DNA from 2 places in the Nonomuraea sp. ZG12 genome. Region 2 is predicted to be linked to the other one. Evidence: riboswitches for the same ligand, from Rfam matches in the RefSeq annotation. Region 2 holds a riboswitch; the other holds the start of a gene.
What was found. A riboswitch is a leader RNA that binds a small molecule or an ion and turns the genes downstream of it on or off. The one in region 2 is predicted to bind glycine.
Positions count from the first base shown of each region.

Region 1: linked by a shared signal. The riboswitch ahead of gcvP (aminomethyl-transferring glycine dehydrogenase) and the one ahead of gcvT (glycine cleavage system aminomethyltransferase GcvT) in region 2 are both predicted to bind glycine.

Region 1 covers NZ_JBQHCW010000001.1:1,202,967-1,218,523, reverse strand. Annotated here, with positions in the region: gene ACTMTF_RS05670 (alpha/beta hydrolase family protein) at 226-819, opposite strand; gene ACTMTF_RS05665 (hypothetical protein) at 903-1,247, shown strand; gene ACTMTF_RS05660 (hypothetical protein) at 1,315-1,764, opposite strand; gene ACTMTF_RS05655 (tetratricopeptide repeat protein) at 1,882-2,820, opposite strand; partial or broken gene ACTMTF_RS05650 (VOC family protein) at 3,005-3,181, shown strand; gene gcvP (aminomethyl-transferring glycine dehydrogenase) at 3,264-6,101, opposite strand; glycine riboswitch at 6,262-6,353, opposite strand; gene ACTMTF_RS05640 (MerR family transcriptional regulator) at 6,372-6,992, opposite strand; gene ACTMTF_RS05635 (bifunctional nuclease family protein) at 7,141-7,611, opposite strand; gene ftsR (transcriptional regulator FtsR) at 7,718-8,344, opposite strand; gene ACTMTF_RS05625 (FHA domain-containing protein) at 8,368-8,880, opposite strand; gene ACTMTF_RS05620 (sugar phosphate nucleotidyltransferase) at 9,145-11,649, opposite strand; gene ACTMTF_RS05615 (CDP-alcohol phosphatidyltransferase family protein) at 11,653-12,234, opposite strand; gene ACTMTF_RS05610 (GNAT family N-acetyltransferase) at 12,735-13,484, opposite strand; gene ACTMTF_RS05605 (phosphoribosylanthranilate isomerase) at 13,474-14,067, opposite strand; gene ACTMTF_RS05600 (hypothetical protein) at 14,078-14,503, opposite strand; gene ACTMTF_RS05595 (response regulator) at 14,568-15,266, opposite strand; gene ACTMTF_RS05590 (sensor histidine kinase) at 15,263-15,557, opposite strand, start outside.
Region 2 covers NZ_JBQHCW010000003.1:201,163-216,719, forward strand. Annotated here, with positions in the region: gene ACTMTF_RS12755 (LacI family DNA-binding transcriptional regulator) at 1-967, opposite strand, end outside; gene ACTMTF_RS12760 (carbohydrate ABC transporter permease) at 1,269-2,222, shown strand; gene ACTMTF_RS12765 (carbohydrate ABC transporter permease) at 2,212-3,075, shown strand; gene ACTMTF_RS12770 (ABC transporter substrate-binding protein) at 3,138-4,433, shown strand; gene ACTMTF_RS12775 (hypothetical protein) at 4,430-6,502, shown strand; gene ACTMTF_RS12780 (hypothetical protein) at 6,499-7,260, opposite strand; gene ACTMTF_RS12785 (FadR/GntR family transcriptional regulator) at 7,354-8,058, opposite strand; gene ACTMTF_RS12790 (glutamine synthetase family protein) at 8,169-9,539, shown strand; gene ACTMTF_RS12795 (aldehyde dehydrogenase family protein) at 9,545-10,888, shown strand; gene ACTMTF_RS12800 (3-oxoacyl-ACP reductase) at 10,985-11,749, shown strand; gene ACTMTF_RS12805 (gamma-glutamyl-gamma-aminobutyrate hydrolase family protein) at 11,761-12,450, shown strand; glycine riboswitch at 12,537-12,634, shown strand; glycine riboswitch at 12,635-12,731, shown strand; gene gcvT (glycine cleavage system aminomethyltransferase GcvT) at 12,769-13,854, shown strand; gene gcvH (glycine cleavage system protein GcvH) at 13,851-14,240, shown strand; gene ACTMTF_RS12820 (L-serine ammonia-lyase) at 14,293-15,557, shown strand, end outside.

The sequences.
Region 1 (15,557 bases), on a different contig from region 2:
CGCCCGCAGCGAACGCGGGCCGGTCACCCACGTCCCGCCCGTGAAGTCGGCGGGACGGCGAAGCCTCGACCGCCAGCACGGACCCCGCGACCCGAAGGGTCGCAGCACAGCCGACCGGCCCAGGCGGCGACCCGCAACCTCCAGCAGGTTGCGGGACCAGCATCCTCTCCACCACCGGGCGGTCTCCTGGGACAGGCGCCCGCCGTCCCGCTGGATCGCCGGCCGTCAGCTCCAGTGGCGTTTGAGCCACTCGGCGACCACCTCGCCCACGCGGGCCGGGTTCTTCTTCAGATCATGGCCCTCCCCCGGCAGCACCACCATCCACGTCGCGTCCGCCGGATCCGGGAGCCCGAACGGGTCCTTGTCCCCGCTGACCACCAGCACGTCCACCCCGGCCCCGCGCAGCTCGTCGGCCCTGGACCGGTCCGGCCTGCCCGGCGGATGCAGCGGGAAGGCGAGCGCCACCACCGAGGCCGCCCCCACCGCCTTGGCGGTCCGGCAGGCCACCCGCGCGCCGTTGCTCCGACCGCCCTGCACCAACGGCACCTCGGGCCACCGCGTACGCAGCTCGTCCAGCACGACCTGCCAGGCCTCGTCCTGCCGGGCCGGCGTCCCCGGCGCCCGCGCGCCGGCCACCCGGAACGCCTGCGTCACCCTGGCCACGCTCGCCCCCACGCCGAGCGCCGCGTCGCGCACCGCCAGGAGATCGGGCGCGTCCACTCCCCCGGCCGACCCGTGCGTCAGCACCAGCAGCATCCGGGCCCGCTCCACCTCGTCGACCTCGACCAGCGCAAGGCCCCGAGGGGTCATGATCTCCATGGCAGCACCGTACCTGGGGATGAGTTCGACATCGCTCTCAGGTGTGATGACGGCGCGCCCTTCAAGGATGCAGGATTACCCCTATGCGAGACACGAGACCCTTGCGCGAGGACCTGCAGGCGACGCTGGACGCCCGTCGCGACCTCGGTCCCGAGTACGAGCCCGCTCTGGTCGACTCGCTGGTCGAGCGCCTGGACGCCACCATCGCCGCCCGGGTCGACGCCGAGCTCCACCTGCGCGGCGTGCGGTCCCCCAAGCAGCGCGCCAGCGGCTCGGCCATGATCCCCATCGCCTTGGGCTCGATGGGGATCGGCATCCCGCTCACGGCCATTGCCAGCAGCGTCGGCCTGGTGGGCCTCCTGGCGGCCTGGATGGCCATCGTGGTGATCAACGTGGCGTCCGCGGTGGTCATCATGCGCCGCCCCTGACCCGGCGGCCAAGCCGCGCACACGGCGTAGGCGCGCGGCCGGTGCGGCCCGGAGGAGCAGCCGTGCCTCAGCCCGCGTTTCCGGGACGGGCCGGTTCCCAGATCGCCTCAAGGTCGGAGCAGACCACCCGCACCGTGCCGGTGAGAAACACCAACTCGTGGCCGCAGCCATGCTCATGCGGCATGATCTCGTCCAGCCGCAGGCTGTCCAGCCCGGCCTCCGGGTCCGCGTCGACCCGGACACCGGCCACCCCGGCATAGCGGATGACCAGGCGCTCGGAGTGCTTCCACGGATTGGGCTCCAGGCGAAGCTCCAGACCGTTCGGTCCCAGGGTCAGGCCACCGAATTGCAGGTCCTTCACACATCTGGGCCCAGCGAAGTCATAGTGGTCCGGATCACCGGCGAACGCCCGCGCCCCGACGGGCAGATGTGGGCTCAGCTCGGGCAGCTTGTCCAGGTACGGGGAGGGATCATGCATCAGCGCACCGTCCCGCCACTCCACCACGACCAGCTCCACCGATCTCCCCTTCAGTCCCCGGTACAGCGTTGTACGACGAGACGGCGAGGGGCGCACGACCAGATCACGCGCCCCTTGGAGCCTGCCCTCCGATCGCTGGCAGGTCGCCGCGCGCGGTCAGTCACGGTCGTAGCGCAGGCGCACCTCGGACGCGAGCGTCTCATCGTCATGATTCAGGCCGTACGCCCACACATGGTCGGCATCGTCGGCGCGTCCCCGTAGGGGGAGCGTGCGGGCCAGCAGCTCGATCGCGAGGGCGGTGGTCTGGCCCTCGCCGCCGTCCTCCACGGCACCGGCGAACTCGGCGCAGGCCAGCTCCAGGTGTGCGATGCCGAGCTGCACACGCAGCCGGGCCGCGTCGTCACCCGAGGCGTCCTCCAGGGCGTCGAGCAGCACCTCCGCCGCCTCCCCCGGCTCACCACGCTCCATGAGCAGGTCGGCAAGCTGCTGGCTCGCGTGCACCCGCACATCCGCACCACCAGGCCCACCCGCACTCCCCGCCGGGTGGCCGTACGCGCCTGTGTCTCCCGCCGCGTGGCCGGGCCCACGCGCGTCCTCTGCCGTGCCTGTGCCGTCGGCGTGGTCGGGGCCGCCGTTTCGCCCGCCGGTCGGGGGCGCGTGGCCGGTGTCGATGGCGGCGCGGAGCTCGGTTTCCGCCTCGTCGTACTCTCCGGTCTCCGCGGCGAGCCTGGCGAGCGCGAGGTGGGCGAGCGGGACGTAGGCCGGGGTGCCGACCCCCAGCACCGCCTGCCAGGCGCCCCTCGCCTGCCCGTAGCGGCCCTCGCGTTCGAACCCCTGGGCCAGGTGGCAGGCGGCCTGGGCGGCGAACTCGGGATGCCCGGTCGCGAGCGCGGTCCTGGCGGCGGCACGGGCTCCGTCGACGTCGCCACGCTGGTCGAGGACCACGGCGAGGCCGACGGCGGCCTGTGCCACGTCGGGGCCGCCGGGGGTGGAGGCGAGCTCCGCGAGTATGGCGGCCGCACCATCGAGATCACCGTCCTCGGCCAGGCGGCGGGCGATGTCCAGCGGCGGGGTCTCCAGCTCTGAGGACGTCAAGAGAGCTCCTTCGGCGACGATCGCACCGAGCCTAACGACTTCTGGCGATCATGTCTGCTCACTTGCGACCGTAGGCATGGCAGGTGCACATTTCAGCTGATTCAGGCAGTTCGCGGCGGCTCAGCACCAGTTCCCCCGGACACATCTCGACCTCAGCGCGGGGGACCGCGATCTCGACGACGAGGTCGACCGGCTGGTCCTGCTGGGTGCGCAACGTGTCGACCGGTCTCGCCATCCCGAGAACCCGCGGCCGGAAGTCCCCACGTTCGTGGTGGTCGCCGATCCCGAGGGCAACCCGTTCTGCGTGGAAGACCGCCGTCGCGGTTCCGAAGGGCTCCAAGCGCGGCCCTCGGGTCGCTGACGTCGGACGCCCCCGGCCCGCCGGGTGGCGGGCCGGGATGGGATCGGGGTAGGGCCGCGGTGCGGCCCGGGTGGGGCCAGGGTCAGTCCTCGTACGCCTCCAGCGGCGGGCAGGAGCAGACCAGGTTGCGGTCCCCGTACGCCTGGTCGATGCGGCGCACCGGCACCCAGTACTTGTCGTCCCGCAGCGAGGGCACCGGGTAGGCCGCCTCGGTGCGGGTGTACGGGTGGGGCCACTCGTCGGCGGTGAGCGCCTCGGCGGTGTGCGGGGCGTTCCGCAGGGGGTTGTCCGTCTTGTCGTAGTCGCCGGAGCCCACCTTGGCGATCTCGCCGCGGATGGCGATCATCGCGTCGGCGAACCGGTCCAGTTCGGCCAGGTCCTCGCTCTCCGTAGGCTCGATCATGAGCGTGCCCGCGACCGGGAACGACATGGTCGGCGCGTGGAAGCCGTAGTCGATGAGCCGCTTGGCCACGTCGTCGACGGTGACGCCGGTCTCCTTGGTGATCTGCCGCAGGTCGATGATGCACTCGTGGGCGACGAGCCCACCCCGCCCGGTGTACAGGACCGGGTAGTGCGGGGCCAGGCGGCGCGCGAGGTAGTTGGCCGACAGGATGGCCTGCTCGGTGGCCGCCGTGAGGCCGTCGGCGCCCATCATCCTGATGTACGCCCAGGAGATCGGCAGGATCCCGGCGGAGCCGTACGGGGCGGCCGAGACGGGACCGACGGGGGTGCCGTCCCGCAGCGGGTGGCCCGGCAGGTAGGCGGCGAGGTGCGCACGGACCGCGACGGGCCCGACGCCGGGGCCGCCGCCGCCGTGCGGGATGCAGAACGTCTTGTGCAGGTTCAGGTGGGACACGTCGGCGCCGAACTCCCCCGGCTTGGCCAGGCCGACGAGCGCGTTGAGGTTGGCCCCGTCGACGTACACCTGGCCGCCGGCGCCGTGCACCTTGGCGCAGATCTCGGTGATGGTCTCCTCGTAGACCCCGTGCGTGGAGGGGTAGGTGATCATGATGGCGGCGAGCCGGTCGCGGTGCTTGTCGATCTTGGCGTCGAGGTCGGCCAGGTCCACGTTGCCGCCGGTGTCGCAGGCCACGACCACGACCCGCATGCCCGCCATGACGGCGCTGGCGGCGTTGGTGCCGTGCGCCGAGGAGGGGATGAGGCAGATGTCGCGCTCGCCTTCGCCTCGCTCACGGTGGTAGGCGCGGATGGCGAGCAGCCCGGCGAACTCGCCCTGGGAGCCGGCGTTCGGCTGGATGGAGACGGCGTCGTAGCCGGTGACCTCGGCCAGCCAGCCTTCCAGCGTCTCGATGAGGTCGACGTAGCCGGCCGCCTGCGCCTCGGGGGCGTAGGGGTGGATGGCGGCGAACTCGGGCCAGGTGATGGGCTCCATCTCGGTGGTCGCGTTCAGCTTCATGGTGCAGGAGCCGAGCGGGATCATGGAGCGGTCGAGCGCGATGTCCCTGTCCTGCAGCCTGCGCAGGTAGCGCAGCATCGCGGTCTCGGAGTGGTGGTCGTGGAAGACCGGGTGGGTCAGGTAGCCGGACTCGCGCGCCAGCGAGGCGGGCACCGCGTCGGGTACCCGCGGGTCGTCGAGGGTGACGCCGTCGCGCTCGACGCCGAAGGCGGCCCACACCTGGGCGACCTCGGCCGCGCCGGTCTTCTCGTCGCAGGCGACGGAGACGTGGTCGGCGTCGGCCTGCCAGAGGTTGACGCCCCGCTCGGCGGCTGCGGCGACGATCCCGGCCGCGCGGCCGGGCACGCGGGCCAGCACGGTGTCGAAGAACTCCTGGTGGACGACCTCGACGCCGCCCTGTCGCAGGCCGTCGGCCAGGACCACGGCGTGCCGGTGCACGCGGGCGGCGATCCGGCGCAGCCCTTCGGGCCCGTGGTAGACGGCGTACATGCCGGCGATCACGGCCAGCAGGACCTGGGCGGTGCAGATGTTGCTGGTGGCCTTCTCGCGGCGGATGTGCTGCTCGCGGGTCTGCAGGGCCAGCCGGTAGGCGGGGTCGCCGTCGACGTCCACGGACACGCCCACGAGGCGCCCGGGCATCTGCCGTTGCAGGCCCTCACGTACGGACATGTAGGCGGCGTGCGGACCGCCGAAGCCGAACGGCACGCCGAACCGCTGCGAGGAGCCGATGGCGATGTCGGCGCCGAGCTCGCCGGGGGCGGCGACCAGCGTGAGCGCGAGCAGGTCGGCGGCGGCCACGACGAGCGCGCCGGCGGCGTGCGCCCGCTCGGCGACGTCGCGGAAGTCACGCAGCCGGCCGGAGGCACCCGGATACTGCACGAGCACGCCGAAGCACGCCGGCAGCTCGCCCGCCAGGTCGCTCTCCACGAGCGTGATGCCGAGCGGCTCTGCGCGGGTGGCCAGCACCGCCTTGGTCTGGGGCAGCGTGTCGGCGTCGATCACGAACACGTCGCTCTTGCTCTTGCCGGTCCGCCGGGCCAGCGTCATGGCCTCGGCCGCGGCGGTGCTCTCGTCGAGCAGGGACGCGCCCGCCACGGGCAGGGCGGTGAGGTCGGACACCACGGTCTGGAAGTTGAGCAGCGCCTCCAGGCGGCCCTGCGAGATCTCCGGCTGGTACGGCGTGTAGGCGGTGTACCAGCCCGGGTTCTCCAGCAGGTTGCGGCGGATCACCGCGGGCGTGACGGTGTCGTGGTAGCCCAGGCCGATCATGGAGGTGAGCACCTGGTTGCGGTCGGCCAGGGCACGCAGCTCGGCGATGGCCTCGGCCTCGCTCGCGGCGGCGGGCAGCTTGAGGCGGTCCTTGCTCCGGATCGCCTCGGGGACGGCCACGGCCACCAGATCCGCCACGGACTCGAAGCCCACGGCCTCGAGCATGCGCTGCTGCTGGCTCTGCGACGGCCCGATGTGCCGGGCGGAGAACGGCGGTGGTGACAGGTCGGTCATGGAGATGCCTCCCGAGGCGATGGAGACCGGCGCAGAGCGCGGGCGTATGCCAGGTCTCCCCCTCTGTCACCGCTGTCTTCGCGACCTGAGAGCTTCACCCCGCGGGGCTTGCACCGTCGGTGAAGCGCGCCTGGCGAGCGCGCCTGCTTTCCAGAGTTGCCTCACCCGAGCGGTACCGGTTGCCTGAGAGATTCCGGGGAGGTTGCTCCTTCGGCGCCCCGGTCCAGCCGGGGACTCTCCCGCATGGGGTCATCGACATGTCCTAGATTACTACCCTATTCGGCGCGCCCGTCGCCTCTGGGCCAGTTCGTCAGCGGGATGGTCGGCCGGGACGGTGTCCGCGACCGCCGCCCGTTCCCCCGGCAGCTCCGCGAGGGATCCCTCGACCTCGCGCCAGACCCGGCCGAGCGCGATGCCGAACACGCCCTGGCCACCCTGGAGAAGGTCTATCACCTCGTCCGCCGAGGTGCATTCGTAAACGCTCACACCGTCGCTCATCAGCGTGATCTGCGCGAGGTCGGCCACCCCGCGATCACGCAGATGCTGCACGGCGGTGCGGATCTGCTGGAGGGATACCCCGGTGTCGAGCAGTCGCTTGACGACCTTGAGCACCAGGATGTCGCGGAAACAGTAGAGCCGTTGGGAACCCGAACCTTGCGCTGCTCTTATCGTGGGCTCGACCAGGCCGGTGCGCGCCCAGTAGTCCAGCTGCCTGTAGGTGATGCCGGCTGCCGCGCACGCCGTCGGGCCACGGTATCCGATGTCGTCCGGCACCGTCGCGGGCTGCTCGTCGAAGAGCAGGCCCTGCTCTCCGGCACGCTGCCGCGCGCTCTCACGCCGTACCGGATCTTCCTGGCCGGCCGTCTTTCCCTCGCCGCTGCTGACCGCCACGCGGACCTCCGGCTTTCTCTCATCCCGCGGCCTGATCTGGGGGTTCGTAAAAAGGCGGCCACGGGTTTCACTTGCACCGTAGGACCGTGACCATGCCCAGTCAACGATCCGGCTCGGCGCGTCGTGAAGCGTAAATGCACTGAAATACCTACCCCGCCCTGCCAAAGTCTTCGGGAGAGATCGTGTCAAGGAACTCCCTGAACTTCTCCACCTCGTCCTCCTGGTCGTCGGGGATGATCACTCCGGCCTCCTGAACGACCTCCTCACTGGCGAAGATGCGTGCCCCGGTGCGCAGCGCCAGCGCGATGGAGTCGGACGGCCTGGCGCTCACCTCCACGCCGTTGGAGAACACCAGGTCGGCGAAGAAGATCCCGTCACGCAGGGCGACGATGTTGACGGCACGCAGGCCCACGCCGAGGGCGCTCAGCACGTCCCGGAACAGGTCGTGCGTGAGCGGCCTGGGCGGCGGCTCCTCCGCCTGGGCCAGGGCGATGGCCGTCGCTTCGGTCATGCCGATCCAGATGGGCAGGAACCGTTCCCCGTGTGCCTCCTTGAGCAAGACGATCGGCTGATTTGTGGGCATTTCTACGCGAACACCCACGACCTCCATCTGCAACACGGGCTGCTCCATATTCGACTGGCCGGCGACCCGGCACAGCTCATTGCTGGTCCGCTTCTGCAATTCAACGTAACACCCGGGGGGCCCTGAATGTCCCTCGGGCCGCTCATCGCCCGAGAACGCTCCGCACGCCCGTACGCAGCAGGGCCTCGTGCAGGTCGAGCAGGAGCGTGGACAGCTCCCTGGCCGTCTCGTCGGCCTCGCCGATCGCGCCTGGCGCCCGCCGTTTCAGGATCGGCGCCACGGTCTGCTCGACCAGACCGGCCTCCCGTTCGGCCGCCGCCTTGACCGCCCGCAGGTGGCGGGCGTGCAGCCCGAAGCGGGCCAGCGCGCCGACGCTGCGCGCCACCTTGAGCGCGTCCTCGTCATAACGCCTGGCCTTGGGCGCGAGCAGGCCGTAGTCCTCCAGCTCGGTGAGCGTCTCCTCGTCGAGCCCGGCCGCCTCCAGCAGCTCGGCACGGCTGAGGCGCACCTCCTGCTTGTCCTGCACGGCGCGGGGGCGGGCGAAGCTCTCCGCCATCTTGTCCTTGATCACCCTCAGCGGCAGGTAATGGTCCCGTTGCTCGGTGAGGATGTAGCGGAGCTGCTGGACGTGCAGGTGGGTGAACTTGCGAAAGCCCGACGGGGTGCGCTCCGGCTCGATGAGCCCCTCCCCCTCCAAGAAACGGATCTTGGAGACGGTGACATCGGGGAACTCGCCCTGCAGGAGGGCGAGCACCTCCCCGATGCTCATGTGCGAGCGTGCCGCCTGCGAGGTCATGTGCCGGCGGGTGTCCGCATCAGGAACAGCAGCCGGAACTTTCCGATCTGCACCTCGTCGCCGGAGTGCAGCGGGACCTCCTCGATGCGCTCCCTGTTGACGTAGGTGCCGTTGAGGCTGCCCACGTCACGCACGGAGAACAGGCCGCCGCGCTGGCGGTAGAACTCGACGTGCCGGCGGGAGACGGTGATGTCGTCGAGGAAGATGTCACTCTCCGGATGGCGCCCGGTGGTGGTGAGGTCCTTGTCGAGCCGGAAACGGCTGCCCTGGTTGGGCCCCCTGGTCACGGTCAGCAACGCCGCGCCCGGCGGGAGCTGTTCGACCAGCGCCCGTTCGGCCAGCAGCATGTCACCGGTCTCTGCCTCGTACGCCTCGATTCCCGCGACGGAGATCGTCGAAGTGGTGTCCCCTGAGACCTCCGGTCTGGTCAACGGTGACCCACAGCGAGAACAGAAACGGGCATCCTCGGGGTTGGCGTGCCCGCACTGCGTGCAGTAGACGCTCGGCATCGATCGGCTCGGCCTCCTACCGCGAAGACGCGGCAACGGTGCTCGGGGCGCGCCTCGCTTCGCTCTCAAGTTTGCGAATGCCGCAACTTACGCTGATCAGCGGCAAAGGTCAAGGCGGGGCGCTGGACGACAGGTTCGGACGCTGACAAAGTTACCGCCGCCCCTGCCTGAAGGTCCATGCCGCCGCGCCTTCTAACATTACGATCTTGCACCCCATACGACAAATCACCGTCGCCCCGGGGTCGTGGGCGCGGCCCCGGGCGGTCACATGGCGGCCTGCTCGACCACGGTGGCCCACCGCTCCAGCAGGAGCTGGGCGGTGTCGACGTCGGAGGCCTCGGCCCACAGGTCGGTGACGGGCTCGGTGGCGGCGGGCAGGATGAGCACCCAGCTGCCGTCCTCCCCCACCACCCGGACCCCGTCGGTGGTGTCGATGTGGTAGCCCTCGGGGGCGGACTCGGCCGCCTCGATGACCGAGCGCATCACCGCGCCCTTGGCCTTCCACTGCGTCGGGATCGCCCGCTTGAGCAGCTTCGCCTCGGGGATCCTGGCGTCGATCTGGCTGAGCGAGAGCCGGGTGCGGGCGACCAGCCCCAGCAGGCGCATGAACGCGGCGGGACCGTCGAGCGCGGGGCTGAACTCGGGCACCACGAAGCCGCCCCTGCCGTCACCGGCGAAGATCATGCCCGGTCCGGCGGCGGCGGAGGTGAGGGCGTCGACCGCGGTGGAGGTCCACTGCACCTGCACGCCGTGGAAGCGGCAGACCTGCTCGGCGACCCTGGTGGTGGTGATCGGCAGCGCCACCCGGCCCGCCCGGCGCTCGGCGGCCACCAGGTCGAGCACCACGAGCAGGGCGCGTTCCTCGCTGATGAACTGCCCCATCTCGTCCACCAGCGCCACCCGCTCGCCGACCGGGTCGAAGCGCACGCCGAAGGCCGCGCGTGAGGAGCTGACCAGCTCCGACAGCCGCTGCAGGTCGCGGCGGCGCTCGGCGAGCGTCTCCGTGGGCGACAGGTCGTCCAGGACGGCGTTGACGGTGAGCACCTCGATGCCCACCCGGCCGAGCAGCCTGGGCAGCACCAGCGAGGAGGTGCCGCCCGCGCAGTCGACCACGACCTTCATGTCCCTGACGCCGGTCATGTCCACCCGGCGCAGCAGCTCGTGGGTGTAGTCCTCGACGGCTCTGGACGGGTAGGTGAGCTCGGCGATCTCGCCGGGGAAGGCGCGCCGGAACTCCTGGCGTGAGAAGACGCGTTCCAGCTTGCGCTGGGCGGCCGGCGACAGGTCGGCGCCCCGGTCGTCCATGATGACGATGTCGACGCTCTGCGGGTCCCCGGCGGTCGTGCGCAGCGCGATGCCACCCGCGGCCGTCCCCCGCGAGGAGTGGAAGCGGGTCACCGGCAGCGGCGCGGCCTCCAGGTCGAGCACGTTGATGGCGCTGGCGGTGAGCGCGCTGATCACGGCCCGCTTCAGCGCCCTGGCGGCCAGGGAGGCGTCACGGGAGGTGACGACGCGCTCGCCCTTCTTCAGGGTGGTGGCGTAGGCGCTGGCCAGCCGTACGCACAGCTCGGGGGTGATCTCCACGTTGACCAGTCCGCTGACGCCCCGCCGACCGAACAGGCTGCGCTGGCCGCGCGACTCCCAGATGACGCTGGTGTTGACGACGGCGCCCGCCTCGATGGTCTTGAACGGGTAGACCCGCACGCCGCTGGAGACGTACGCCTCCGCCTCGATGACGCATTCGTCGCCGATGACGGCGTTCTCCTCGATACGGGCGCCGCGCATCACGTCGGTGCTCTTGCCGATCACACAGCCGCGCAGGTGGGTGCCGGGGCCGAGGTAGACGTTGCTGTGGACGATCGCGCGATGCAGGAAGGCGCCCTCGCGGACCACGGCGTTGTTGCCCAGGACGGTGTATTCGCGCAGCTCGGCGCCGCCCTCGACCTTGGCGTACTCGCCGATGAACAGCGGGCCCTTGAGCACCGCGTCCGGCTCGACGGAGGCCGACCCGGCCACCCAGACGCCGGGCGACAGCTCGAAGCCGCCGATATCCAGCCTGACCTGGCCGGACAGGGCGTCGGCCTGGGCCTTGCGGTAGCTCTCGTGGGTGCCGACGTCCTCCCAGTAGCCGTCGGCGACGTAGCCGTAGATGGGGGCGCCGCGCTCGAGGAGCGCGGGGAAGACGTCGGAGGCCCAGTCGACGGACTCTCCGGCGGCCACCTCGTCCAGCACCTCCGGCTCCATGATGTAGATGCCGGTGTTGACGGTGTCGGAGAAGACCTGGCCCCAGGTGGGCTTCTCCAGGAAGCGCTGCACCCGGCCGAGTTCGTCGACGATGATGATGCCGAATTCGAGCGGGTTGGGAACCCGCTTCAGACCAATGGTGACAAGAGCCGAATTTTCCCGATGGAACCGGATCATGTCCGATAAATCGATATCCGTCAGAGCGTCGCCTGAGATGACCAGGAAGGGGGCGTCGTGCAGGCGGGCGGCGGCGTTCTTCACGCTGCCCGCCGTGCCCAGCGGGATGTCCTCGGTGGCGTACTCCAGGCGCATGCCCAGCTCGTCGCCGTCGCCGAAGTAGTTGCGCACCAGCGCGGCCAGGAACTGGACGGTCACCACGGTCTCGGTGATCCCGTGCCGCTTGAGCAGGCGCAGGACGTGCTCCATGATCGGACGGTTGACCACGGGGAGCAGGGGTTTGGGCTGGTTGGCCGTCATCGGACGCAGCCGAGTGCCCTCACCGCCCGCCATGACGACCGCCTTCACCGGTCACTCCTTCGTGGTCGCGGCGGTGAGCCGGCGCACCTGTATCACGTACAGCGCACCCGCCCACCAGTACAGGCCTGTTCCCCAGAGCGCGAAAGCCCACCCGACAATGCGCGCTATATCGGCATACCACCCCGAGTGGGAGGCAAGGAAGAGCAGGGGGAAGGCGTACATGAGGTTGAACATGGCGGCCTTGCCCAGGAAATGCACCTGAAGCGCCCTATATCCGTGTTTGCGAAGTACGGGGATGAAACACGCGACGAAGAGCTCCCGGCCCAGGATGATCGCCGCCAGCCACCACGGGATGACCTCCCGCACCAGCAGCGCCGCGATCGTGGCGAACACGTAGAGCTTGTCCGCCGCCGGATCGATGATCCGCCCGAGCTTGCTGACCTGATTGAACGCCCTGGCGATCTTGCCGTCGAGCCAGTCGGTGAATCCGGCGACCGCCAGCACGGCGATGGCCCACCCGTCCGCCCTCGGGCCCAGAACCAGCCAGAGGAACACGGGTACGCCGAGGAGTCGCAGGAAGCTCAGCAGGTTCGGAACCGTCCAGATTCGGTCCTCGGCGGAAGTTTCAGTCACGCAGCAGACCCTACTGCGTGAACTTCCAGCGCAGCGGCCCTGTATTCGCCCGATCCGATCACCCCACGATCAGCACCCCCTGCCCACCAGAAAGGCGATCCCCGCGACCCCGCCTTCCGCCCCCCACCCTCCCCCGCCCGGAGCTTCTCAGGTACACCCACGCCCGACCCCGAGCCACCGGGCCCGCCCGTTTCAGGTACGCCCAAGCCCCGAGCCGATCTTTCACGTCCCCCTCCCCCAATCAGACCTTTCAGGTCAGGAGGGAGCACGTTGGGCTGACGTCCGAAGGAAGAAGTGGGGGGACGTCCGAAGGAAGGAGCGGGGGGACGTCCGAAGGAAGGAGCGGGTGGGACGGCTCAGGTCCGGAGAAAGGGTGGGTACGGCTGGGGTTCGGAGAAGAGGCCGGATGGCCGCCTGCATGCGCGCAGCCTGGGTTCGGGGGTGACGCGGCGTGGCCGGGCTTTGGGCTCCGACGGGGCGTGGCCGTCGGAGTGGGTACGTCAGCTCCGGAGGAAGGAGTGGGTGCGGCCGAGGTCGGCGAATCCGTGCCGGGCGTAGAACTCCCTGGGCCAGTCGGCGGCATCGGCGACCAGGAAGACCAGCTCCGCATCCGCCGCCTCCACCAGCAGCGATCTCAGGAGCGCGCGGGCATGGCCCTGGCCCCGGTGGCCGGGAGCGGTGTAGACGTCCTCGATCTGGGCGACGCCGTCGTGCACGTACAGGTCCGCTCTGGCGGCGAGCTCACCGTCTGGGGCGCGCACGCCCCGGAAGCCGACCAGGTCGGCGCCGCGCAGCCGGGTCTCGACCCGGCGGGCGAGCTGCTCGACCGTCCGGTCCGGGGCGTCCGGCAGGCTCTCGCGCCAGTGCCGGCGCAGTACGGGCAGCAGCGTCTCCAGGTCGAGGTGCTCGGCCGCGGGCTCGCCCACGGGCGGGTCGCCGCGGAAGGCCATGACGAGGTTGACGGCGGGCTGGTAGCCGGCCGCGGTGAACGCGGGCGTCAGAGCCGCGCCGAGCTCGTCGTCGTCCACGTGGACCAGACGGTGCGCGCACCCGGCCAGGACCTCGTCGGCCGTCCGCAGCACCGTGGCGGGATCGCCGGCGTCCCAGAGGATGAGCTTGTTGTCGTCGTGGGACCCCGGATAGCGGTCGTCGAACACGGCGAAGCCTCCGGGCACGTCCACGGCCCTGGGCGCCCTGCGGCGGGCGAACCCCCGCAGGAAAGCGAGCGCTCGCGGCAGCTCAGGCGGCATCGCGGGCCGCCTTGAGGAAGCGGGCGATGAGGGCGGAGTCCTTGACGCCCGGCGCGGTCTCGACCCCGCTGGACACGTCGACCCCCCACGGACCGGCCGCGGCGACGGCCTCGGCCACGTTGTCCGGGTCGAGGCCGCCCGCGAGCAGCCATCGGCCGGTGGGGCGGCCGCGCACCGCCGCCCAGTCCCAGGGCTCCCCCGAGCCGGGGCGCGGCGCGTCGACGATCAGCAGGCTCTCGTCGAAGGCGCCGCAGCGCAGGTCGGCGCTCGCGTCGACGGCTCTGACGAGGGTGCGGCCGAGGTCCTTGAGCGCGGTGAAGTCGCCGTGCGGGTGCTTGCCGTGCAGCTGGACGCCGCGCACCCCGGCGGTCTGGGCGGCGGCCCGCACGGTGGCGGGGTCCTCGCCGCGGAAGACGCCGACGGTCAGCACGCGGTCGGGGACCAGGGCCGCCAGCTCGGCCGCGCGCTCCGGGCTCACCCGGCGGGGGCTCGCCGTCAGCACGAACCCGATGGCGTCGGCGCCCGCCTCGACGGCGGCGGCCACGTGCTCGGGCTCGCTCAGCCCGCAGATCTTCACGTACACAGCCTCGACCCTAGCGGCGCCGGGAGGCCCCCGGCGACCAGGCCCACAGCAGCATCGCGGTGATGAGGCCGAACAGGATGACGCCGTTGGGCACGTGGGCGCTGAGCAGGTCCCAGGTGAAGTGCTGGGCCATCCCGACAAGGAACAGGCCGAAGCTGACCAGGGCGGGCCAGCCGGCGCCGCGGCCGGGCCGCCAGACGAGCACGGCGCAGACGATCTGCACCAGCGCGACGAGGTGGACGAGCATCCCGGCCATCACGTGCGCCTCGCCCATCGCGCCGTCGGTGGCCACCGCCTGGCCGGCCAGCGAGGCCGTCACCACGAGGGTCACCGCCTGGGCGACGATGGCGACGCGCAGGGTGTACAGCAGGCCGGCGGACACCGGCTTGGCGGGGGCGGTCTCGGGCCGGGCGGCCTGCGGGGCGGTGTCGTACATCGTGTGGTCCTTCCGATCTCGCGATGAGGACCAACAGGATCGTCGCCGCGCCCGCCGCGGGTCGTCAGCCTCGCGGGCTATTCGGCGGTCCGCCACGCGGTGGACGCACCGGGCGGAAGGAGGCGTCGACCAGGCCGCTGCGGTGCGCGACCACCGCCGCCTGGATGCGGTTGCGCAGGCCGAGTTTCTCCATCGCGGCCGCGATGTGGGTCTTGACGGTGGTGACGCCGACGTGCAGCCGCTCGGCGATCTCCGCGTTGGACAGGCCGGTGCCGACCAGGGCGAGCACCTCCATCTCGCGCTCGGTGAGCCCGCGGGGGCCGGGCACGGCGGCCCGCTCCTCGGCGTCGAGGAAGCGCTCGACGACGCGGCGCAGCACGGAGGGCGCCAGCAGCTGCTCGCCGGCGTGGGCCCGGCGCACGGCGTCGACCATGCGCTCCGGCTCGTCGTCCTTGACCAGGAAGCCGACGGCGCCGGCGCGCAGGGCCGCGTACACGTTGGCGTCCTCGGCGAACGTGGTCAGCACCACGATCCTGGTGCCGGGCCGGGCGGCGAGCACGCGCCGGATCGCCTCCAGGCCGTCGACCCTGGGCATGCGCAGGTCCATCAGGATGACGTCGGGCAGGTGGCGCTCGGCCAGCCGCACCGCCTCGGCGCCGTCGTCGGCCTCGCCGACCACCTCCATGTCGCTGTTGGCCTGCAGCAGCATCCGCACGCCCGCCCGCACCAGGACCTGGTCGTCGGCGATGAGCACGCGGATCACGCGGTGCCCCTGGTGGTGGGATGCGTGGCCGGCAGGGTGGCAGGCAGGGTGGCGGCCAGCAGCCAGCCGCCGTCCTCGTCGGGGCCGGCGGTGAGGGTGCCGCCGAGCGCTCTGACCCGCTCGCGCATGCCCGCCAGGCCGCGGCCTGAGGAGGGCAGGCGCTCGATGGTGGTGGGCGGGCGGCCGTTACGGATCTCGACGGCCAGGCCGTCGCCGTCGGAGCAGACGCAGACGCGGACCTTCGTCCCTGGTCCTGCGTGTTTGAGCACGTTCGTGAGGCCTTCCTGGACG
Region 2 (15,557 bases):
CCCAGGCCTGCTTGCCCAGCTCGTTCTTTGGGATGGAGGCCGTGGTCAGCGGTGGTGTGGTGTAGCGGGCGAAGGGGATGTCGTCGAACCCGGTGAGCGACAGGTCGCCGGGGACGGCGACGCCGAGCTCGTGCAGGCCGCTCAGCGCGCCGAAGGCGACCATGTCGTTGAACGCGATGACGCCGGTCGCGCGGCACGCCACCACTTCGCGGGCCACGGCGTGGCCGTCGTCGAACATGGCGCCGCATGCGAGCTCGGTCAGGGCGAGGCCGGGCGTGGCGGCCACGATGGCGCGCAGCGCGGCGCGGCGGTCGCGGTTGGACGCGCTGGCCTCGGGGCCGGCGAGGTAGACCAGGTGGCGGTGGCCGAGGCCGGTGAGGTGGGTCATGATCCCCGCGATGCCGACCGCGTTGTCGATGGACAGCGACGGCAGGGTGGAGCCGGGGATCTCCCGGTGAAGCAGCACGAGCGGGGCGAGCCGGTCGCTGAGCGCGCGGAGTCGTTCGTCGGTCGACCGGGGTGAGGCGAGGACGAGGCCGTCGGATCGCCGCCGGGCCTCCACCGCGAGGATGATCTCCTCCTCGGCGTCCTCCTTGGACTCGGCGACCAGCAGGCGGCGGCCCACCTCTCCGGCGGCCTGGCTGAGCCCGCGCAGGATGCCCTGGAACAGCGGGTTGGCCAGGTCGGGGACGATGAGCGCGATGGTGCTGGTGCGGCCGAGCGCGAGGCTGCGGGCGACCAGGCTCGGCTCGTACTCGAGCTCCTTGGCGGCGGCCCGCACCCGTGCGGCGAGCTCCGGGTTGACGGTGGGTGAGCCGTTCATGACCCGGGAGACGGTCGCCCGCGAGACGCCGGCGGCCTCGGCGACGCGGCTGATGGTCGCCGTGCCGCAGGGCCGGGGCCCGCGCTTGCCGGGGGGCCGGACGGGCTGCTCCGGCTCGTCCCTGCTGTGATCACGCGCGCTCATGTCCGCTCTCCCCGCATGCTCAAGCTTCACTGCATGCATTAAATCGTCGAGTCAGGACCGGCGCGCCCGAACCGGGCACCGCCGCAAGATACCGGTTTCCGCACGCGATTGCAACCGGTTGCCGTAGCCCCTTCCAAAAAACTTCCATCCGATGTTTGTCCAGCTCAAGGCGGTGTTCACCGATCGTTGACAGCCAATGACGGCTCTGTTAGAAACTGGTTACTCGCGGGCCGGGTTGCAAGCCGGCCCGCCCACTCCCACCCGCGCATTTCCCCCTGCGCGACCTGGCGAAGGGTGATAGATGAGCGAACAAACGGGTGCACTCGCACCTGCGTCGCCGTTACAGCAAAACAACCGTTTGCGGCGCTTCCTGGCTCCGAGAGGTCCTCGCGAGGACCGGATCGGTTATCTCTTCCTGACGCCGTGGTTCATCGGCATGGTGGTCTTCACCATTGGACCGATCCTGGCCTCGCTCTATCTCTCGTTCACCGAATACACGCTGCTCAAGCCGCCGGAATGGCTGGGCCTGGCGAATTACCAGCAGATGCTGGAGGATCCCCGGCTGCACAAGTCGCTGGGGGTGACGTTCCTCTACGTGTTCGTGTCGGTGCCCATCCAGCTGATCCTGGCCCTGGCACTGGCGCTCCTGCTCAACCGGGGCGTGCGCGGCCTGAGCTTCTACCGGTCGGTCTACTATCTGCCTTCGCTGCTGGCGGGCAGCGTCTCCATCGCGATCCTGTGGCGGCAGATCTTCGGCAAGGAAGGACTGATCAACCAGTTCCTGGCCATGGCCGGCATCGAGGGCGTGAGCTGGGTGGCCCACCCGGACTACGCCCTCGGCACGCTGGTCGTGCTGAACGCCTGGACCTTCGGCGCGCCGATGGTGATCTTCCTCGCGGGCCTGCGGCAGATCCCGGTCTCCTACTACGAGGCGGCGCAGGTCGACGGGGCCGGCACGATGGCGAGGTTCTTCCACATCACGATGCCGCTGCTGACCCCGATCATCTTCTTCAACCTCGTGCTGCAGATGATCGGCGCGTTCCAGAGCTTCACCCAGGCGTTCGTGGTCAGCGGCGGGCAGGGCGGTCCATCCGACTCCACCCTGCTCTACACGCTCTATCTCTACCAGCGCGGCTTCGGCTCCTTCGACATGGGCTACGCCTCCGCGATGGCATGGACGCTGCTGCTCATCATCGCCGCGCTGACCGGGCTCAACTTCCTTCTGGCCAAGCGGTGGGTGTTCTATGGCAACTGACGTGAGAGGCGCGCGGCAAGGCGAGGGCAGCCGGACACGGCGGCTGTCGAAGCACGCGCTGCTGATCATCTGCGGCGTGGTCATGCTCTATCCGCTGCTGTGGATGGTGTCGAGCTCGATCAAGCCCAACGAGATCATCTTCCGCGACCCGTCGATCTGGCCCACTGAGCTGGACTTCAGCAACTACTTCCGGGGCTGGACGGCGCTGAGCCACCCCTTCCACTACTACCTGTGGAACTCGGCGGTGATCGCGATCTTCGCGGTCATCGGCAACCTGCTCTCGTGCTCACTCGCCGCCTACGCCTTCGCCCGGATGAAGTTCCGGGGCAGGAACTTCTTCTTCGCCGCGATGCTGGCGACCCTGATGCTGCCGATCCATGTGCTGATCGTCCCGCAGTACGTGCTGTTCTCCCAGCTTGACTGGATCAACACCAACCTGCCGCTCATCGTGCCGAAGTTCCTGGCCCATGACGCGTTCTTCATCTTCTTAATGGTGCAGTTCATCCGGGGCCTGCCCCGGGAGCTCGACGAGGCCGCCCGCCTCGACGGGTGCGGGCACATCCGGATCTACTGGCGGATCATCATGCCGCTGTCGGTGCCGGCGCTCGCCACCTCGGCGCTGTTCACGTTCATCTGGACCTGGAACGACTTCTTCAGCCAGCTCATCTTCCTCACCGATCCGGACCTGTGGACCATGCCGGTCGCACTGCGCTCCTTCATGGACGGTCAGGGCGAGACGGCGTGGGGTCAGCTCTTCGCGATGTCGATCGTGGGTCTGGTGCCGATCTTCGGTTTCTTCCTGGCCGGCCAGCGCTACCTGACGCAGGGCCTGTCGACCACGGGATTCAAGTAAACGCCCCAGCAGAGTTTCACGTACGGTCCATTAAATCGTTTTAAACCCCCGGAGAGAGACCCATGAGAAAGCCCACATCCCGCCGCCTGGCGGCGCTCTGCCTCACCACCGCGCTCTTAGCGACCGCCGGCTGCGGCGGCGGCGCGAGCGAGAGCGCGGACGGCACCATCGAGCTGAAGTTCAGCTGGTGGGGCAACAACGACCGGGCCGCCGCCACGCAGAAGGTCATCGACGCCTTCCAGAAGCAGAACCCGAAGATCAAGATCAAGGGCTCGTTCACCGACTTCAACTCCTACTTCGACCGCCTGGCCACCGAGGTCGCGGCGGGCGGCGCCCCCGACGTCATCACCCTCGGCGGCGCCTACCCGCGCGAGTACGGTGACCGCGGCGCCCTGCTCGACCTGTCCACGGTCAGCGGCGTGCTGAAGACGGACAAGATCGGCGCCGCCGCGCTGGACAACGGCAAGTTCAACAACGTCCAGTACGGCGTCCCGACCGGCGTCAACACGGTGGCCCTCGTGGTCGACCCCGAGGTGTTCAAGGCGGCCGGCGTGCCGCTGCCGGACGACGAGACCTGGACGTGGGACGACTTCAAGCGGATCGCCAAGGAGATCGCGGAGAAGTCCCCGAAGGGCACCTTCGGCCTGGCCGACCCCACCAAGACCGACATGCTGGACATCTTCGCGCGGCAGCGGGGCGAGGCCCTCTACACGGCGGACGGCAAGGTGGGCATCAGCGAGAAGACCCTCGTCGACTGGTGGAACATGACCCTCGAACTGCGTGACGCCGGGGCCACCCCGCCGGCCTCGCAGACCGCCGAGCTCATCACCCAGCCCGCGCCCGAGCAGTCACTGATCGGCCGTGGCCTCGCCGGGATGCAGTTCGAGTGGAGCAACCAGCTCACCGCCCTGCGCAAGGCGTCCGGGCACCCGCTGGAGCTCATGCGGGTGCCGGGCGAGAGCGGTGCCACACAGCCCGGCATGTGGCTGCAGGCCTCGCAGCTCTACACCGTCAACGCCAAGAGCGAGCACCCGCAGGAGGCCGCCAAGCTCGTGGACTTCCTGGTCAACAGCCCCGAGGCAGGGAAGATCATCCTCGCCGACCGCGGCATCTCGGCGAACTCCGACGTCCGCACCGCCATCGAGAGCTCACTCAGTGAGGACGAGGTCGTTCAGGCGAAGTTCATCGACGAGGTGACCCCGAAGGCCGGCCCGGCGCTGGTGATCGGCCCGACAGGCTCCACGGACACGCCGGACATCCTTGACCGGATCAACGCGGAGGTGCTGTTCGACCGCTCGAAGCCGGCCGAGGCCGCAGCCGACTTCATCAAGCAGGTGGGGACGGCGATCCAGCAGTGACGGGCACCGGGATCGACAGGCGTGCGCTCGTCGGCCGGCACGCGGTCGAGGTGACGGAGATCGTGGCGGAGTCGCCGCTGTCCGTGGGCAACGGCGAGTTCTGCTTCACCGTCGACGTCACCGGGTTGCAGACCTTCCCGGACTCCTACCCGGTCGAGGACCGCACCGGGAACGGGCCGGGAACGCTGCTGGGCACCATGTCCTCATGGGGCTGGCACAGCGTCCCCGGCTCGTACGACCTGGCGGACACCATGTCCACGTACGAGACCCCCCGGGGTCCGGTCCCGTACGTGGACATGCGCGGCGACCTGAGCGGCACGGGCGAGAACCCCGCCTCGGCCGCGGAGGCGTGGCTGCGCAACAACCCGCACCGGCTGGACCTGGCCAGGATCGGCCTGGCCCGGCCGGGTGAGGCGCCGCTGGAGCCCGCCGACGTGCGCGACGTCCGCCAGCGGCTGGACCTGTGGACCGGGGTCATCACCGGCGAACACCGGCTGGGGGGCACCCCGGTCCAGGTCACCACCGCCTGCCATCCGGAGCGCGACATCCTGGCCGTGCGGGTGGCGTCCCGGCTGCTCACCGAAGGGCTGGCCGTACGCCTGGCCTTTCCCTACGGGTCGCAGGCGTGGGGCAACGCGGCGGACTGGTCGCGGCCGGAAGCCCACACGTCGGCGCTGCGGGAGACGCCCGGCGGATTCGCCGTCGAGCGGGTGCTCGACGACACGCGGTACGGCGTGGCGGTCGGGCTGCCGGAAGGCGCGCAGGTGCGCGCGGACGGGCCGCACGAGTTCCTGATCACCTCGCGTCAGCCGGTCGTCGAGCTGGTGGTGGCCTTCGGGCCCGAGCCGCCCGCCGACCTGCCCGCGTACGAGCGCGTGCTGGAGGCGTCCGAGCGGCACTGGGCGCGCTTCTGGAGCACCGGCGGCGCGCTGGACCTGTCCGGCAGCCAGGACGAGCGCGCGCCGGAGCTGGAGCGCCGCGTCGTGCTGTCGCAGTACCTCACGGCGATCCACTGCGCGGGCTCCACCCCGCCGCAGGAGACCGGCCTGATGACCAACAGCTGGCGGGGCCGCTTCCACCTGGAGATGCACTGGTGGCACGGCGCGCACTTCCCGCTGTGGGGGCGCTCCGAGCTGCTCGAACGCAGCCTCGGCTGGTACGACGCCATCCTGGGACGGGCCCGTGAGACCGCGGCGCGGCAGGGACTGCCGGGCGCGCGCTGGCCCAAGCAGGTCGCGCCCGACGGCCGGGAGAGCCCGAGCCCGATCGGGCCGTTCCTGGTGTGGCAGCAGCCGCACCCGATCTTCCTGGCCGAGCTGGTACGCCGCTCGACCGGCTCCCGCGAGGCGCTGACCCGGTACGCGGGCATCGTCATGGACACCGCCGCCTTCATGGCGGCCTTCCCGGTCAAGGGGCCCGGCGGTCACACGCTCGGGCCGCCGCTGGTGCCGGCGCAGGAGTCGTACGCCGAGGTCCGGGCGAGCGCGGCGAACCCGACGTTCGAGCTGGCCTACTGGGCGTGGGCGCTGGAGATCGCCCAGGAATGGCGGCGGCTGCTCGGCCTCGAACCCGAGCCGTCCTGGTCGGAGGTGGCCGCCGGCCTGTCCAGGCCGCTGGTCCGCGACGGGGTCTACGCCGCGATGGACGCCCCGCCGTACACCGTGCCGGACGACCATCCGTCCATGCTGTACGCGCTGGGCGTCGTCCCTCCCACCGGCCTGATCGAGCCGGAGACGATGCGCGCGACGCTGCGGCACGTGATGGCAACCTGGCCGTGGGAGACGACGTGGGGCTGGGACTACCCGGCCATCGCGATGACGGCGACCCGGCTGGGCGAGCCGGAGACCGCGCTGGCGGCCCTGCTGATGCCCACCGCCAAGAACACCTACCTGCTCAACGGGCACAACAGGCAGACGGCGTCGCTGCCCGTCTACCTGCCCGGCAACGGCGGGCTCCTGGCGGCGGTCGCCCTGATGGCCGCCGGTTGGGACGGCAGCGGGCCGGCGCCCGGCTTCCCGGCGGACGGCTCGTGGACGGTCCGCCACGAAGGGCTGCTGCCGCTGCCCTAGGTGTCGCGCCTCAGCCGGGCACGCCGGGTGGAGGGCAGGTCGTGGCGGCCGGACAGGAACTCCTGGAAGGCGATCTTGGCTCGGATGACCGGCCGCCGCCACCGGTCCTCCCGGTGGATGGCCGTGGCCATCTTGCGCGGCGAGCGGTCGGCGAAGAACCAGTACGCCCACGGGGAGCCGGGCCTGGCCAGCCGCACCGCGCCCACGAGCAGCAGGACGGGCACGAACAGGCCGACCATCCCGGTCCAGATCTTGCCCTTGAGCAGCGTGATGACGGCCAGCGCGAGGTTGGCCACGACCAGCGCGGCCGGGCTCACGGGGGTGCCGTAGTCCCAGGTGAGCGGGCGCAGCCCGACGAGCAGCAGCCCGGTGACGGCGACCGCGATGAACACCGCGTCGACGGAGGTGCGGCCCTCTTCCTCCCAGTAGACGTCGTGCAGGTGCAGGATGAGCGCGAACTCGTCCAGCACGAGCGCCGACCCGACGCCGAAGACCGACGCGGCGACCGCGTAGCCCTCCTGCGAGGCGCCGGACACGATCAGCCCGGCGACGCCGCCGACCAGCATGAGCACGACGCCGAACACCACGTGGTGGATGTGCATCTCACCCACGTTGACGTTGCGGAACCAGCCGACCTTCGCCCTGATCAGCCGCACGTTGATGCGGGTGGCCATGAAGGCCACGATGAGCGCGGCGAAGAAACAGAACAGCGGCAGCCGTCCTGTGGCGATGATGCTGTGCTCGAACCAATTTTCCATGACCTTGACATCGACTCTACGAGCCCGCTCGGACTGCTTGTCCCCATCTCGCCGTCCTGGTCTCGCTGTCCTCATCGTGTTCAGGCATGACTCTCAGGACAGGAACGCGCGCAGGAGCGCGGCGGTGCCCTCCAGGTGCTCGGCGACCGCGCGGCGGGCGGCGTCGGGGTCACCGGCGAGGATGGCCGCCACCATGGCGCGATGCTGGGCGGCGGAGTGGTCGAGGTTGACCTGGAGCATGGGGATCGCGTCGAGCAGGTCGCTGACCCGCAGCCGGGCGTCGGCGCAGGCCGCCGCCAGCAGGGAGGAGCCGGTGAGCTCGGCGATGGACAGGTGGAAGGCGGTGTCGAGGCGTCGGTAGTCGGCCAGGGACGCCTCGTCCAGGTCGGTCAGCCCGCGGTGCAGGGTGGCGCGCTGCTCGTCGGTGAGCTCGGTGGCGGCCAGCGCCTGAGCGGCTCCGCACTCCACTGCCATCCGGAAGGTGAGGGCGTCCGCCAGGTCGGCCGCGCCCATGTCGGCGACGACCTGGCGCAGATCGGTCGCGCCGGGGACGGGCGGCACGTAGGTGACGAAGGCCCCGCCGTAGCGGCCGCGCCGTACATCGAGATAGCCCGCGTCCTGCAGGGCGCGGATCGCCTCGCGCAGGGTCACCCTGCTGATGCCGAGCCGGACGGCGAGCTCACGCTCCGCGGGGAGTTTCGCGCCCGGCGCGACCAGGCCGAGCTTGATCGCCTGGAGCAGCCGTTCCACGGTCTCCTCGAAGGCGTTGCCCGCCCGCACCGGCCGCAACACCGTCATCAAACGCGTCGACTCGTCCAACGTGTCCTCGGGTCTTGACAAGCGATCCCAGCATGCACATCAATGGTCTGAGACTAGCCCAATCAACGGGCCAGATGGGAGCGACCCACGTGAGTGATCGACCGGGCGCCGGTTTCCTCACCGTCGACGAGCTGCGGGACGAGGTGGCGCGGGGGCGGATCGACACCGTGCTGCTCGCCCTCGCCGACATGCAGGGCAGGCTGCAGGGCAAGCGGTTGTCGGCCCGCTACTTCCTGGAGGAGGTGCTGCACCACGGCTCCGAGGGGTGCAACTACCTGCTCGCGGTGGACGTGGAGATGAACACGGTCGGCGGCTACGCGATGTCGTCCTGGGATCGCGGGTACGGGGACTTCGTGATGCGGCCGGACCTGTCGACCCTGCGGCGCGTGCCCTGGCAGGAGGGCACCGCGCTGCTGATGGCCGACCTGGCCTGGGAGGACGGCGCCGAGGTGGTGGCCTCGCCGCGGCAGATCCTGCGCAGGCAGCTCGCCCGGCTGGAGGAGCGCGGACTGCGCGCGTACGTCGGCACCGAGCTGGAGTTCGTGGTCTACGAGGACACCTACGAAGAGGCGTGGAAACGCGGTTATCGCGATATGTCGCCCGCCAACCTCTACAACGTCGACTACTCCCTGCTGGGCACGGCCCGCATCGAGCCCCTCCTGCGCCGGATCAGGCGCGACATGGAGGGCGCGGGACTCTACGTCGAGTCCGCCAAGGGCGAGTGCAACCTGGGCCAGCACGAGATCGCCTTCCGCTACGACGAGGCGCTCAGGACCTGCGACAACCACTCGATCTACAAGAACGGCGCCAAGGAGATCGCGGCCCAGGAGGGCAAGTCGATCACCTTCATGGCCAAGCCGAACGAGCGCGAGGGCAACTCCTGCCACGTCCACATCTCGCTGCGCGGCGCGGACGGCGACCTCGTCATGGCGGGCGACGGACCGCACGGGCTGTCCGAGCTGGGCGCCCGGTTCATCGCCGGGCAGCTCGCCTGCATGCGCGAGCTCACCCTGATGTACGCGCCCAACATCAACTCCTACAAGCGCTTCGTGCCCGGCAGCTTCGCGCCCACGGCCGTCAAGTGGGGGGTGGACAACCGCACCTGCTCGCTGCGCCTGGTCGGCCACGGCCCGTCGCTGCGGGTGGAGAACCGGGTGCCCGGCGGTGACGTGAACCCCTACCTCGCGGTGGCCGCCCTGATCGCGGCCGGGCTCCACGGCATCGACGCCGAGCTGCCGCTGGAGGAGGCATTCGCGGGCAACGCCTACGCCACGGACGCCGAGACCGTGCCGCACACCCTGCGCGACGCGCTGGCGCTGTTCGAGGGGTCCAAGCTGGCCCGCGAGTCCTTCGGCGACGAGGTCGTGGCGCACTACGCCAACAACGCCAGGATCGAGTTGCAGGCCTTCGACGCTGCCGTGACGGACTGGGAGCTGTTCCGCGGCTTCGAGCGGATGTGAGCCGTATGAAGATCATCAATCCGGCGACGGAAGAGGTCGTCGCCGACGTCGAGCTCGCCGACGCCGCCGAGGTCGACCGGGCGGTGGAGCGTGCCAGGAAGGCCCAGGCGGCCTGGCGGGACGTGGCGCCGGGGCAGCGGGCGCGGCTGCTGCGCGCCTTCGCGGACCTGGTGGACGCGCACGGCGAGGAGCTGGCCAGGCTGGAGGTGACCAACGCCGGTCACCCCATCGGCAACGCCCGCTGGGAGGCGGGCGCCGTACGCGACGTCCTGCACTTCTACGCCGGGGCGCCGGAGCGCAACCACGGCCTGCAGATCCCGGTGCCGGGCGGCGTGGACGTGACGTTCCAGGAGCCGCTGGGCGTGGTGGGCGTCATCGTGCCGTGGAACTTCCCGATGCTGATCATGTCGTGGGGCGTCGCGCCGGCGCTCGCGGCGGGCAACACGGTGATCGTCAAGCCCGCCGAGTGGACTCCACTGACCGCGCTGAGGCTGGCCGAGCTGGCCCTGGCGGCGGGCCTCCCCGAGGGGGTGCTCCAGGTGCTGCCCGGGGCAGGGGAGGTCGCGGGAGCCCGGCTGGTCGAGCATCCGGACGTCGCGAAGATCGTGTTCACCGGGTCGACCGAGGTGGGCAAGCAGATCGCGGCCAAGGCCGGGGCCCAGGTCAAGCGGATCACCCTCGAACTCGGCGGCAAGTCGGCGAACATCGTCTTCGCCGACTCGGACCTGGAGAAGGCGGCGAAGGCCGCGCCGTACGCCGTCTTCGACAACTCCGGACAGGACTGCTGCGCCCGCTCCCGCATCCTCGTGCAGGCCGGGGCCTACGACGAGTTCCTCCAGCGGCTGTCGGAGGCGGTGCGTGACATCCGGGTCGGCGACCCCCTCGACCCGGACACCGAGATGGGCCCCCTGATCAGCGCCGAGCACCTGGATCGGGTGCGCGGCTTCGTCGACGACGCACCGTACCTGCAAGGGGCCTGCCCGCAGGGCAAGGGCTACTGGTTCCCGCCGACGGTGCTGACCTCGGCGGTCACCGACCGGGCGTTCACCGAGGAGATCTTCGGCCCGGTCGTGTCGGTGGTGCCGTTCGCCGACGAGGCCGAGGCGGTGCGCATCGCCAACGACACCCCGTACGGCCTGAGCGGCTCCATCTGGACCCGCGACGTCGGCCGGGCCCTGCGAGTGGCCAGAGCCGTCGAGGCCGGCGCCCTGTCGGTCAACTCCAACTCCTCCGTCCGCTACTGGACCCCGTTCGGCGGCTTCAAGCAGTCCGGACTCGGCAGAGAACTCGGCCCGGACGCCCTGGCGGCCTTCACCGAGACCAAGAACGTGTTCATCTCGTGGGACTGAACCCGACGCAGTGAGCGGAGTGAAGGGCCGGGGAACGAGGCACCTCGCGAAGCGAATGAGGAGCGGTGAACGACCCATCAGACAGGGAGTGGAGCTATGCAGCGTTTGCAGGACCGTGTCGCCGTCATCACCGGCGCGGGCAGCGGCATCGGCCTGGCCACCGCGCGCCGCTTCGCACAGGAAGGCGCGAAGGTCGTCTGCGTGGACATCGACGAGGAAACCGGGACCAAGGCGGCGACCGAGGTCGGCGGACTGTTCGTCAGGGCGGACGTGACCAGTGAGGACGACGTCGAGCGGATGTACGCCACCGCGCTCGACACCTACGGCAGCCTGGACATCGCCTTCAACAACGCGGGCATCTCCCCGCCGGACGACGACTCGATCCTGGAGACCGGCCTCGACGCCTGGCGACGCGTCCAGGAGGTCAACCTCACCAGCGTCTACCTGTGCTGCAAGCACGCCATCGGCCACATGCGGCGGCAGGGCAAGGGCTCCATCATCAACACCGCCTCGTTCGTCGCGGTCATGGGCTCGGCCACCTCGCAGATCTCCTACACCGCCTCCAAGGGCGGGGTCCTGGCCATGTCCAGGGAGCTCGGCGTCCAGTTCGCCCGCGAGGGCATCAGGGTCAACGCCCTGTGCCCGGGGCCGGTCAACACGCCGCTGCTGCGGGAGCTGTTCGCCAAGGACCCCGAGCGGGCCCAGCGGCGGCTGGTGCACGTGCCGGTCGGGCGGTTCGCCGAGGCGTCGGAGATCGCGGCCGCGGTCGCCTTCCTGGCCAGCGACGACGCCTCGTTCATCACGGCGTCGGAGTTCCTGGTGGACGGGGGGATCTCCGGCGCGTACGTGACACCGCTGTAGGGGGGAAGATGATGAAGCGGCCGTTGATCGGCATCACGTCCTACGTCGAGCCCGCGCGGTTCACGGTCTGGGAGATGACCGTCGCGCTGCTGCCGTACACCTATGTGGAGCAGGTGGTGCGGGCGGGCGGGCAGCCCGTGGTGCTGCCGCCGGCGGGCGAGCCGGCGGCGCTGGTGGGGCGGCTGGACGGGCTGATCCTGGCCGGCGGGGGCGACATCGACCCCGGCAGGTACGGGGAGCAGCCGCACGACCAAACCGGCTATGTCCGGAAATTTCGTGACGAGGCGGAGTTTGCGCTCTTGACCGCGGCCCTGGACGCCGGTCTCCCCTACCTAGGTGTCTGCCGAGGACTCCAGGTCCTGAACGTCGCCCTCGGCGGCACTCTCCACCAGCACCTCCCGGACGTCGTCGGGCACACCGGCCACTCCCCCGCCCCCGGCGAGTTCGGCCACCTCCCCATCCGGCCCACCCCCGGCAGCCGGGTCGCCAAGGCCCTGGGCGACGATCCCGTGACCGTGCCGCACTACCACCACCAGGCCGCCGACCGCCTGGCCCCAACCCTGACGGCCACCGCCACGGCCGACGACGGCACGATCGAGGCGGTGGAACTGGACACCCACCCCTTCACCATCGCCGTCCAGTGGCACCCGGAAGCCGCCACCGACTGCGCCCTCTTCGAAGCCCTGATAGCCGCCTGCTGACCCCGGGCGTGCGGGCGGGTTCACTCCCCTGGAAGCCGGGCGCGACAACAGGCCCGTGACGCCACTAGGCTTGCGGACATCACCGTCGAAACCGTACGGGAGAGCGTCCTGACAGCCGGTCGGGGCCCCTGAAGGAGCAAGCCCTCCCCGCGAACCTCTCAAGGAAAAGGACCGTACGGACGAGGTGTCCTCTGGAAAGCAGGCCTGGTGGCCTCGCCGAAGGTGAAAGTCCGGCAAATCCCCGGGCGAAGCTCTCAGGCAACGACGACAGAGGGGGAGGATGATCCGTGCATCCGTCCCTGTCCTGAGGTGCGACACATGTCCCGACTCACACCGTTGAGAGACGTACACGAGGCTCTCGGCGCCACGCTGACCGACTTCGCCGGATGGCTCATGCCGTTGCGTTACGGCAGCGAGTCCGCGGAGCACAACGCGGTCCGCCACGCGGCCGGGTTGTTCGATCTCTCGCACATGGGCGAGATCTTCCTGACCGGGCCGCAGGCGGGTGAGGCGCTGGACTTCGCGCTGGTGGGTCACCTGTCGGCGATGGAGCCCGGCCGGGCCCGCTACACCATGATCGTGAACGAGCGGGGCGGGGTGCTGGACGACCTCATCGTCTACCGGCTCGGGGACGAGGAGTTCATGGTCGTGGCCAACGCCTCGAACTATGAAATGGTCGGCAATGAGCTGAAAACCCGCGCCAAGTCGTACGACGTGGTGGTTGAGGATCGCTCGGACCAGTACTCACTGATCGCCGTGCAGGGTCCGCGCGCGCAGGAGATCCTCGCCACGCTCACGGACGCCGACCTGACCGGGCTCAAGTACTACACCGGGCTGCCGGGGCTGGTCGACGGGCGGCAGGCGCTCATCGCCCGCACCGGCTACACCGGCGAGGACGGCTTCGAGCTCTTCATCGCCAACCAGGACGCCGTGCCGCTCTGGCACGCGCTGACGGCGGCGGGCGAGCCGTACGACCTCAGGCCCGCGGGGCTGTCCAGCCGCGACACGCTCAGGCTGGAGGCCGGCATGCCGCTGTACGGCAACGAGCTCGGCGTCTCGCTCACCCCGTTCGACGCGGGCCTGGGCAGAGTGGTGAAATTCGACAAGCCGGGCGACTTCGTCGGCAGGTCGGCGCTGGAGGCGGTCAAGGACATCCCGCCACGGCGCCGTCTCGTCGGCCTGGTCGCGCGAGGCCGCCGGGTGCCGCGCCACGGTTACCCGGTCACCAAGGACGGTGCCGTCGTCGGCGAGGTCACCAGTGGTGCGCCATCCCAGACCCTGGGCAAGCCCATCGCGCTGGCCTACGTCGACACCGGGGTCAATGAAGGTCTGGCCGTGGACATCCGGGGCAGCCATGAGCCCGTGGACCGGGTCGAGCTGCCCTTTTACAGGAGGAACAAGTGAGCAACATCCCTGAGGACCTGAGCTACACCAAGGAGCACGAGTGGGTGGCCGGTCTTGAGGACGGCCTCATCGCGACCATCGGGATCACGGCCTTCGCCGCCGAAGCCCTGGGTGACGTCGTCTACGTGCAGCTCCCTGAGGTCGGCTCCACCATCGAGCCGGGCGACTCCATCGGCGAGGTGGAGTCGACCAAGTCGGTGAGCGAGATCTTCACCCCCGTCGGCGGCGAGGTGGTGGAGGTCAACCAGAGCCTCGTGGACGACCCGTCGCTGGCCAACAGCGACCCTTACGGCGAGGGCTGGATGTTCCGCGTGCGCGTGGAGGGCAATGCGGAAGACCTGCTGTCCGCCGAGGAGTACGCCGCACTCACCTCTGGCGATTCCTGATCCGGCCGCCGGGGCCCGCCACCGGGCCCCGGCCTAGCTGAAAGGCGCATCAATGGCGATCAGCGTCTTCGACCTGTTCAAGATCGGTATCGGCCCGTCGAGCTCCCACACCGGCGGCCCGATGGCCGCCGCCCACAAGTTCGCGCGTGGGCTGCACGCCGACGGGCTGCTCGACCGTACGACGCGCGTCGAAGTGATCCTGTACGGCTCACTCGGCCTGACCGGCAAGGGCCACGGCAGCGACAAGGCCGTCCTGCTGGGCCTGTCCGGCGAGAAGCCCGAGCTGGTGGACGTCGACACCATCGACGAGCGGCTGGCCGCCATGCGCGAGTCCGGCACCGTCAAGCTGTACGGCACCCACGAGATCCCGTTCGTCGTCGGCCAGGACCTGATCTTCGAACGCAAGATCTCACTGCCCGAGCACCCGAACGGCATGCGCTTCACCGCCCGCTCCGGCGACGGCGAGACCCTGCGCGAGAAGGTCTACTTCTCCGTCGGCGGCGGCTTCGTCGTCGACGAGCAGGCCACCGGCGCCGACCGCATCAAACCGGACGACACCGTCCTGCCCTACCCCTTCACCACCGCCGAAGAGCTCCTCAAGCACTGCTCCGCCACCGGCCTGTCGATCTCCGCCCTCATGCTGGAGAACGAGAAGGCGTTCGGCCGCACCGAGGCCCAGATCCGCGCCGAGATCCTGAACCTGTGGCAGGTCATGTCGGAGTGCGTCCGGCGGGGCATCGCCAAGGAAGGCGTCCTGCCCGGCGGCCTCAAGGTCAAGCGCCGGGCCAACCCCCTGCACCGGCGCCTGCAAAGTGAGAGCGCCGAGAAGGACCCGCTGCAGGCGATGGACTGGCTCTCCCTGTTCGCCCTGGCGGTCAACGAGGAGAACGCCGCCGGCGGCCGCATCGTCACCGCCCCCACCAACGGCGCCGCCGGCATCATCCCCGCCGTCCTCACCTACTACTCCCGCTTCACCCCCAACGCCGACGACGACGGCATCGTCCGCTTCCTGCTCACCGCCGCCGCCATCGGCGTGCTGTTCAAGGAGAACGCCTCCATCTCCGGGGCCGAGGTCGGCTGCCAGGGCGAGGTCGGCTCGGCCTGCTCGATGGCCTCCGCCGGCTTCACCGAGGTCCTCGGCGGCACCCCCGAGCAGGTGGAGAACGCCGCCGAGATCGGCATCGAGCACAACCTCGGCCTGACCTGCGATCCCATCGGCGGCCTGGTCCAGATCCCGTGCATCGAGCGGAACGCGGTCGCCTCCATCAAGGCCATCACCGCCGCCCGCATCGCCCTGCGCGGCGACGGCCGCCACCA